2 regions of the Hymenobacter fastidiosus genome follow, and region 2 is predicted to be linked to the other one. Evidence: riboswitches for the same ligand, from Rfam matches in the RefSeq annotation. Region 2 holds a riboswitch; the other holds the start of a gene.

What was found. A riboswitch is a leader RNA that binds a small molecule or an ion and turns the genes downstream of it on or off. The one in region 2 is predicted to bind S-adenosylmethionine.
Region 1: it holds a riboswitch for S-adenosylmethionine, as region 2 does, so the genes downstream of both, metH (methionine synthase) here and ABD833_RS02190 (phosphoadenylyl-sulfate reductase) in region 2, are expected to answer to the same signal.

Annotation. Positions count from the first base shown of each region.
Region 1 is NZ_BAABDJ010000037.1:97,579-102,564, forward strand. It holds gene metH (methionine synthase) at 1-2,137, opposite strand, end outside; SAM riboswitch class I at 2,208-2,314, opposite strand; gene ABD833_RS16625 (PA14 domain-containing protein) at 2,433-3,572, shown strand; gene ABD833_RS16630 (hypothetical protein) at 3,685-4,986, opposite strand, start outside.
Region 2 is NZ_BAABDJ010000002.1:326,111-331,096, reverse strand. It holds gene ABD833_RS02195 (lipopolysaccharide biosynthesis protein) at 1-834, shown strand, start outside; SAM riboswitch class I at 996-1,108, shown strand; gene ABD833_RS02190 (phosphoadenylyl-sulfate reductase) at 1,374-2,126, shown strand; gene cysD (sulfate adenylyltransferase subunit CysD) at 2,273-3,184, shown strand; gene ABD833_RS02180 (sulfate adenylyltransferase subunit 1) at 3,339-4,616, shown strand; gene ABD833_RS02175 (TSUP family transporter) at 4,855-4,986, shown strand, end outside.

The sequences.
Region 1 (4,986 bases), on a different contig from region 2:
CGGTGTCCTGGTCGATAAACTCGGTGATGCCGCGCACCAGGGCGTGCTGAAGCCGCTCGGCCACGGGCAGGCTGCGCCAGGCATCAGCCACCACTTCGACCTTGCCTTTCTGCTGCACGGTTTCGGCGAAGTCGACCAGCCGCTCGGTGGCGTCGGCGCGGCGGTTGAGCAGCACGTCTTCCACCAATTCGAGCAGGTCTTTGGGCACCTCGTCGTACACGGCCAGCTGGCTGGGGTTCACGATGCCCATATCCAGCCCGGCGCGGATGGCGTGGTAGAGGAAGCTGGAGTGAATCGCCTCGCGCACCACGTCGTTGCCGCGGAAGGAGAAGCTGATGTTGCTGATGCCGCCGGAAGTCAGCGCCCCGGGCAGGTTGGCCTTGATCCAGCGCACGGCCTCGATAAAGTCGAGGGCGTAGTTGCGGTGCTCCTCCATGCCGGTGCCCACCGTGAGGATGTTGGGATCGAAGATGATGTCCTGGGGCGGGAAGCCCACTTCGTTGACCAGGATGTCGTAGCTGCGCCGGCACACGGCAATTTTCTTCTCAAACGTGTCGGCCTGGCCGGTTTCGTCGAAGGCCATGACCACCACGGCGGCCCCGTACTGACGCACGGTGCGGGCGTGCTGTTTGAAAACTTCCTCGCCCTCTTTCAGCGAAATGGAGTTGACGATGCTCTTGCCCTGCACGCACTTCAGGCCGGCTTCGAGCACGGTCCACTTCGAGGAGTCAATCATCACCGGCACCCGGGAAATGTCGGGCTCGGAGGCAATCAGGTTCAGAAACGTCGTCATGGCCTGCTCCGAGTCGAGCATGCCCTCGTCCATGTTCACGTCGAGCACCTGGGCACCGCCTTCCACCTGGTCGCGGGCCACCTGTAGGGCGGCCTCGTAGGAGCCGGTGCGGATCAGGCGGGCAAAGGCCCGGGAGCCGGTCACGTTGCACCGCTCGCCCACGTTCACAAACAGACTGTCGGGGTAGATATTGAAGGGCTCAAGGCCGGCCAGGCGAGTCGCGCTTGAATTAGTAATTAGTAATGAAGAATTAGTAATTGGCTCGTCGGCTTGCTGGTCGTCGGCAATTCTTAATTCTTCATTACTAATTACTAATTGCGCATTGCGGAGCTGAGGAAGTGGGCGTGGCGCGTAGCGCTGAGCCAGCTTACTCAGCTCCGCAATGTGCTGGGGCGTGGTGCCGCAGCAGCCGCCGGCCACCGTCACGATGCCTTCCTTCAGGTAATTCTCCACCACGGCCGCGAATTCCTGGGCCGACTCGTCGTAGCCGCCGAAGGCGTTCGGCAGGCCGGCGTTGGGGTAGGCGGAAATATGCACGTCGGCAATCCGGCTCAGCTCCCTGACGTAGACGTGGAGCTGGTCGGCCCCCAGGGCGCAGTTCAGCCCCACGCTCAGCAGCGGTAAGTGGCTGATGGAGTTCCAGAAGGCCTCCACCGTCTGGCCCGACAACGTGCGGCCGGAGGCGTCGGTGATGGTGCCCGAAATCATAACCGGCACCACTTTGCCGCCCTCGTCGAAGAACTTCTGCACCGCGTACAGGGCCGCCTTGGCGTTGAGCGTGTCGAAGATGGTTTCGATGAGCAGCGTGTCGGAGCCGCCGTCGATCAGGCCGCGCACCTGCTCGAGGTAGGCCGCGGCCAGCTCGTCGAAGGTCACGGCGCGGAAGCCGGGCCGGTTCACGTCGGGCGACAGGGAGGCCGTGCGGTTGGTGGGCCCTACGGCCCCGGCCACGAAGCGCGGCTTGTGCGGCTCGCGGGCGGTGAATTCGTCGGCTACCTCTTTGGCAATCCGGGCTGATTCGAAGTTGAGCTCATACACGATATGCTCCAAACCATAATCGGCCTGGGCGATGGTGGTGCCGCTGAAGGTATTGGTTTCCACCATGTCGGCCCCGGCGGCGAAGTAGTCGTGGTGGATGCCGCGGATGATGTCGGGGCGGGTTATTGACAGCAGGTCGTTGTTGCCGCGCAGGGGCTTGGCGTGGTCCGCAAAGCGCGGGCCGCGGAAGTCGGCCTCGTCCAGCGGGTGGCGCTGAATCATGGTGCCCATGGCGCCATCGAGCACGAGAATGCGCTGCTGAAGAATAGCGTAAAGCGGGGATTTGGGGCGGGGCGTCGGTTGCATAGCTGCTTCTATTCTAATGAGGCGGTACCAAAAAGCCTATCCAGAAAGAGCCGCGCAAGGGCGAGTCCGGTACTTATCTTTATTCGCCGCCGAAACGCCGAAATGGGAGTTGGCACCTTGTGTAGCAGGTTGCCAAGACGTCGTCGGGCCCAGTCCCTCGGTCTTTCTGGATAAGTAACTAAAACGAAGATACAGTACGAAAATCCGGAATCCAATTTTGGGAACCGGTCGGGCGTTATCCGGTAGCTTTAGGCCCGTAGGCAACGCGCGACGCTTTCAGATGATCAATTCAGCCATGCTGTTTCCCCGATTTCTCCCGGCCCTGCTCCCGCTGCTCCCGCTGTTGCTGCTGCTATCCGTTCGGCTGCCGGCCCAGAGCCTGCCCGGTACCGGCCTGCGCGGGCAGTACTACGACGGCAGGAACTTCAACCGCCTCGTGCTCACCCGTACCGACCCCACCATCGACTTCAGCTGGACCACCGGCCCGCCCAACCTGATGGGTATATCGCGCCGGTTTGTGGCTCCCGGCCCCGGCGTGCCGGCCGAGTATTTCTCGGTACGCTGGACGGGTCACATCTTCATTCCCGTTACCGGCCGCTACACCTTCCGCATCCTCAGCGACGATGGCATGCGGGTGTGGGTGGGGGGCAAGAAAATCCTGAGCGCCTGGCGCGACCAGGTCGCCACGGAGTCGGCGGCCGAGGTGACGCTGGTAGGCGGGCGCTACTACCCGCTGCGGGTGGAATATTACCAGGTGCAGTGGGATACCCGCGCCCTGCTCACCTGGCAGCTGCCCGGGTCGGCCGCCGAGCCCCAGCCCATTCCGGCCAGCAGTCTGTACGCCGAGCTGCCCGCGTCCGCCAAACCAATACCAGCCGTGGCGGTACGCCCCCAGCCGGTTGCTCCCCCGGCCCCGGTCGTTAGTCCGCCGACTGCGCTGCCTCCCAGAGTAGTTCCGCCCAACCCCGGGCGCGGGCACCAGACCGCCGCGGTTTCCCGGCGGGCGGCAGCAATGCCGGCCGCTCCTCCGGCCGCGGCCCCCGCCAGTCCGGTTGCGGTACCCGACACGCTGCCGGATTTATCGGCCCTGAGCAAAGGAGCGGCCGTGACGCTGTCCAACCTGTATTTCACCCAGAGCACGGCCACGCTGCTGCCCACTTCGCGGCCCCGGCTGAACCAACTGACCCGGATGCTGCGCGCCCAGCCCGCTTTGCGCCTCGAAATTGCGGGCCACACCGACAACGTCGGGGAGCCGGCCCTGAACCTGCGCCTGTCCGAGCAGCGGGCCCGCGTCGTGCGCCGCTACCTCGTGCAGCAGGGCATCGACTCGGTGCGGCTCACGGCCCACGGCTACGGCGCCACCCGCCCGGTAGCCGACAACCGCGACCCGCAACAGCTCCCCCGCAACCGCCGGGTGGAAGTCATTATCAATTAACAATGAGCAATTGCTTGCCTTGCGCGGTAGTGGATACGTGACTGATGCCCCAGAAAAAGCTCCGTTACCAACTGGTAACGGGGCTTTTTCTGGGGCATCAGTCAGGCGGGGTTTACTCGCGGACGATACGGGCTACATAGCGGCGGCCGTCGGCGGCGGTGCCGGTGAGCAGGTAGAGGCCCGGCGGCAGGCCCGCCAGCGACAGGCGCTGCCCACCGGCCTGGGCCAGCGCCCGGGTGGCGGGCCAGGTGCGCACGCGGCGGCCCAGCGGATCGGTCAGGGTCAGCTCGCCCGCTACCTGGCGGTCGGCGCGCAACGTCAGCTCGGGCTGGCCGGCCGCCAGCGGGTTGGGCCAGGCCTCAAAGGCGACCCGGGGGGCGCGGGCGGCCCGGGTAGAAAGGACGCGCCAGTTGGCGTGGATGCCCAGAAACAGATCGGAGCGGCCCAGGGGGCCTTGCGTGGCCTCGCCGCTGAACACGTAGTTGTTGGTGCCCGGCTCCACGGCCAGGCTGCGGATGGTTTCCGAGCCGCCGGCGCGGAAGAGCACCGTGTCGCGCAGCACCTGCCCGTCGGGCGTGATCTTGCCCAGGTACACGCGGTAGCCATCGGCGAAGTAGAAGCTGCCGGCCAGCACGAAGTTGCCATCGGCCAGGGGCTGCACCTGGCCGGGCGTGGCGTAGCCCGTCACGACGCCATTGGTGTAAATCAGGTACTTGGTCCAGACGGTATCAAGCGCGGCGGTAAAGCGCGTGAGCTTGCTGGCCTGACACATCAGGTAGCCCCCCTGGTTGGGCAGCGGGGCCACGCTGGTGATAAAGTCGCTGCCTTTACCGTACAGGGGCTTGGTCTGATCTACCACGCCGGCTTCGGTCAGGTGCAGTAATTTCCGCTCGCTGATGGTACTGCCATTACTGTTCTGGAGCCAGTAGCCGCCCCGTCCGGAGTTGTCCTTGAACAGCCCGGTCACCACTCCGATGTTGTCGGCATCGTAGTTGATGTTGGTTCGGGCCACGACCTGGCCGGCGGCGTTGACCTTGAGCCACTGCGGGTAGGTGTTCAGCGAGGCCGTGAGCACGAAGGTGCCGTCGTTGCCCAGCAGCAGGCCGGTATACGAGTCACCGGTAGGGCCATCTACCTTGCGGGTCCAGAGCGTATCGCCCTGCGGATTCAACAGGATCAGGATGGCTTCATCGGCAAAGCCAATATTGGCGTCACCCCCAGCTCCCGCGACCAGCACCTGTCCGGCGGCGTTCTCGCAAATGGCCCGCACGTTGATTACCGTGAAACCCGGAATTTTGTGCGTACGGGTCCAGAGCGTATCGCCCTGGGCCGTGGTGCGGACCAGGTAGAGCTTTTCGTCAAGGGCCGTAGGGGGCGTTTTTTGTTGGGTGCCAACTAGCAAATAGCCCCCGGC
Region 2 (4,986 bases):
CGGCCGGTGAGTGAAATCGTGCGCTTCGGCGGCTTTGCCCTGCTGTCCAGCCTCTCGGGCAGCATCCTGGGCTTTATCGACTCCTGGATGGTAGGCGCCCAGCTCAGCCTGGCGGCGGCCGGCGTGTACGGCATTGCCTACAACATCAGCACGGCCCTCACCATCCCGGCCCGCTCGCTCAACAAGATTGCCTTCCCGCTGCTGGCCCAGTACTGGAAAGACCAGGACCTGGCCAAGATGGCCGACTTCTACCGCCGCACCACCCGCCTGAACACGGCCGTGGGCTGCTACCTGGCCCTGGGCATCGGCCTGAACCTGGACTTCATCTACTCCCTGATCAAAAATCCGGTGTACGCCACCGGCACTACCGCCGTGCTGCTGCTGCTGGCCGGCCGCCTGTTCGACGGCATCACCGGCGTCAACGGCCTCATCGTCGTCACCTCGCCGCGCTACCGCTTCGATTTGATTTTCAACCTGTTTCTGGCCGGTGGCACGGTGTTTATGAACTGGCTGCTGATTCCGCGCTATGGCCTCACCGGCTCGGCCCTGGCCACACTCATTGCCCTCGTGAGCATCAACACGGCCCGCACCTGGTTTGTGTGGTATTCCTACCGCCTGCAGCCCTTCGACCGGCGCATTCCGCTCATCGTGGCCGTGGCGGCCGGAGCAGGTTTCGCGGGCTGGCTGGTCCCGTTCACCCACTCATTGCTGGTTACCATGCTGGTGCGCTCCGTGGTGCTTACCGGCGTGTACACAATCCTGATTCTGGGCTCGAATGCCGTACCGGAAGCCCGGGTTTTATTGGGCAGTCTGAAAAAAAGCATATTACCTTAGGTTATCGGGTATTACGTTAAGTAATTCAGGATCAACCCCCAAGAATTTCACCCTTATTCCGTTCAACTACCTTGTTTTAAGATAGATAAAACAATAGTTAGGAAGTTCAGAAATCGGGCTGCTACCTTTGCCGCAGCAATTCTTTACCCCCCAGAGGATTGTTTTTATACAGAGGCGTGGAGAGACAGGCTCGACGAAACGCCGGCAACCACCCGCCACCGCGGGCAAGGTGCCAACCGAAGGTCAACGAAGCTAAGTCCTGACCATATAAAAACAAGTCACCGTGAAAGCCTTTTCCAACCTCCGCCCCGTCACCGCCACCCTCTCTGCTCTACCGCATGGATGTTGTGGCAGGCTGATGAGCCGGCGTTGTTGGTAGTGCGGCCCACTCCTGCCCTTTTCCTGTCCGGGCCCTGACTTCAGCCGGCTGAGGTTTTGTTCCGCCCATTTTCTTTCGGCTGCCGCAGGATAGCCCGCCCGGATTCGCGCCGGCTTTCTGGGCCCGTTGCTCCGGAAAAAAGACCCATTATCCTCTCATTATGCAAGTAGCCTCTGAGGCGCTGGTTTCCGACCTGCGCCAGCAGCTCGCCGGGCTTTCCGCCGTATCCGTGCTGACGGCCGTAGCCGCGCAGTTTCCCGGCCAAGCCACGTTCTCGACGTCTTTCGGCCTCGAGGACCAGATCATCACCCACCTGATTTTCGAGCACAATCTGCCGATAACCGTCTTCACCCTCGATACGGCCCGCAATTTTCAGGACACTTATTCCACCTGGCACAAAACCCTGCGCCGCTACGGCCGGACCATTACGCCCTACTTCCCGCAGCAGGCCAGGGTTGAAGACCTGCTGCGCGAAAAGGGCCCGAACAGCTTCTACGATAGCGTCGAAAACCGCAAAGAGTGCTGCGGCATCCGCAAAGTGGAGCCGCTGAATCGGGCCCTGGCCGGGCAGCAGGCCTGGATTACCGGCATCCGCGCCGAGCAGTCGGTCAACCGGCACGATATGCACGCAGTGGAGTGGGACGGCGGCCACCGGCTCATCAAAGTTCATCCGCTGTTCGACTGGACCTGGGAGCAGTGTTGGGAATTTGTGCATGCCCATGGCATTCCGTTCAACCCGCTGCACCAGCAGGGCTTCGTGAGCATCGGCTGCGCCCCCTGCACCCGGGCCATCAAAGCCGGCGAGGATTTCCGGGCCGGACGCTGGTGGTGGGAAGATCAGTCGGCCAAAGAGTGCGGCCTGCACGGTACCCACAACGGCCCCGACCCGGAGGTGGTAGTGAGTAGTGAGTAGTGAAGCTCCCCCCCAAGAATTTAACGGAAACCAACATTTCACCTCTCCCCGGCCAGCAGGCCCCAAGGTCTGCGCTGACAATCGTCAGGCTCCCCCTCTCTTTCGGAGAGGGGGCCGGGGGGTGAGGCCCCGCCAGAACAGATCCTATGAGTACCCTCCATTTCGATTACCTCGACCGGCTGGAAGCCGAAGCCATTCACATCCTGCGGGAAGTGGCGGGCCAGTTTGAGCGGCCGGCCCTGCTGTTTTCGGGCGGTAAAGACTCCATCGTGCTGACGCGGCTGGCTGAAAAAGCCTTCCGCCCCGGCCGCTTCCCCTTTCCGCTGGTCCACGTCGATACCGGCCACAACTTCCCCGAGGTGCTGGCCTTCCGCGACCAGCTGGCCGCCGAGCTGGGCGAAAAGCTGATCGTGCGCAGCGTGGAAGACACCATCCGGCGGCAGCGCCTGCGCGAGCCGGGCGGCAAATTCCCCAGCCGCAACCCGCTGCAAACCTATACGCTGCTCGAAACCATCGAGGAGTTCGGGTTCGACGCCTGCATTGGCGGGGCCCGCCGCGACGAGGAAAAGGCCCGGGCCAAGGAGCGCATCTTCTCGGTGCGCGACGAGTTTGGGCAGTGGGACCCCAAACGTCAGCGGCCCGAGCTCTGGAACATCTATAACGGCCGCATCCAGCGGGGCGAGAACGTGCGCGTGTTCCCGATTTCGAACTGGACCGAGCTCGACGTGTGGCACTACATTCAGCGCGAAAACATTGCCCTGCCCAGCATCTACTTCGGCCACCCGCGCACCTGCGTGGTGCTGCCCAGCGGCCAGCTGCTGGGCCTCAATGAGCACCTGCACCTCGACGAAACCGACGAAATCGTGGAGCGCCAGGTGCGCTTCCGCACCGTGGGCGACTCGACCTGCACCGCCGCCGTGGAAAGCGACGCGGCCACCATCGACGACATCATTGAGGATTTGCTCCAGGCCAAAGTCAGTGAGCGGGGCGCCACCCGCCTCGACGACAACATCTCCGAAGCCGGCATGGAAGACCGGAAAAGGAACGGTTATTTTTAATAATGTGGGCAATGCGGTGAATGTGAAAATGGGAGGAATGAAACGGTCGTAGCACCTAGCGCCGACCGAAAATTCATTAATCACATTTCACCCATTCCCACATCCAGCCCATTCTCCCTATTCTCCACATTCATCACATTCATCACAGTAACCAGTGGACCTTCTCCGATTTATCACCTGCGGCAGCGTCGACGACGGCAAGAGTACGCTGATTGGCCGTTTGCTCTACGACTCCGACTCCGTGTCGCTGGACGTGCTGGCGGCGCTGGAAAACCGGCCTACCGTGCACGGCACCGTGGACCTGGCGTTGCTCACCGACGGCCTGCGCGCCGAGCGGGAACAGGGCATCACCATCGACGTGGCCTACAAGTACTTCACCACGCCCCGCCGCAAGTTCATCATCACCGACGCGCCCGGCCACGTGCAGTACACCCGCAACATGGTCACGGGCGCCTCCACCGCCGATCTGGCCATCGTGCTGGTCGATGCCCGTCAGGGCGTGGTGGAGCAGACCCGCCGCCACGCCCTCATTGCCTCGCTCGTGGGCATCCGCCACTTCGTGCTGGCCGTGAACAAGATGGACCTGGTGGGCAACGACGAAACGGTGTTCGACCAGATCGTAGCCGACTACGCCGCCGTGGCCGACCAGCTCCAACTGCCCCAGGTGACGGCCATTCCGCTCAGCGCCCTGCTCGGCGACAACATCGTGACGCGCTCCAAAAACCTGCCCTGGTACGCCGGCCCCAGCTTGCTCGAACACCTGGAAAGCGTGCCGGCCTTTGAGGAAGCAGCTATTGGCGAGCCCCGCTTTCAGGTGCAGTTCGTTATTCGCCCCCAGACCGCCGACTACCCCGACTACCGCGGCTACGCCGGCCGCATCCACAGCGGCGAATACCGCCGCGGCGACCGGGTTCAGATCCTGCCCGGGGGCCGGGAGTCGGTGATTGAGGCCATTGAGGTGGACCAGCGGGAAGTGGAAACCGCCGCCGCGCCCCAGGCCGTAATCCTGCGCCTGCGCGACGACATCGACATCAGCCGCGGCGACTCCATCGTGCCAGTGGGCAGCTCGGTGCGCGTAACCAGGGAGCTGGAAGCCACCGTATGCTGGATGAGTGAGCAGCCGCTGTGGCCCGGTCGTAAGCTGCTGGTGCAGCACCACTCGGCGGTAGTTAAGGCGGTGGTCACGGCCATTGACTACCAGGTGAACGTGCGTACCTACGACCGCGCCGCCACCGAATCGGCCCAGCTCAACGACATCGTGGGCATCCGCCTCAAAACGGCCGCCCCCCTGGTGGTTGATGCCTACCAGCACAACCGCGCGACGGGGGCCTTTATCCTGGTAGATGAGCTGAGCGGGGATACGCTGGCTGCCGGCATGGTGGAAACCGTACCGAACAGCTTCGTGCCCGGGCCCCTGGGTGTCACGATTTAGCCGGCTCCTGGTTGCCTCCGGAGTCGCGGATTGACGTATAAAACTGACCCTTAGTTGGTTCTGGCTGCGTACCCCCATCCCCATAGCCCTGACTACGTCGGCCGGGGGACGACGCGCCCCGGCGGGTTCCCCCCCGGCCGGCCGCGGCCGCTAACCTTAAATCTATCAATGGGTTAATCCGATTCTGACTATCTTTTCCCCCCGGCTTCGGCCGCTCCGCCCTTCTACTACCTCAACCATGACCCCGTCCACTCCTTTACCTGCCGGCCTGCCGCCGCCAGGGTCGGTGCTGGCAGCCCTGCCCGCCACCAACGCGTTGTTTCCCATCTTTCTGAAGCTGGAAAACCTGCGGGTGCTGCTCGTGGGCGGC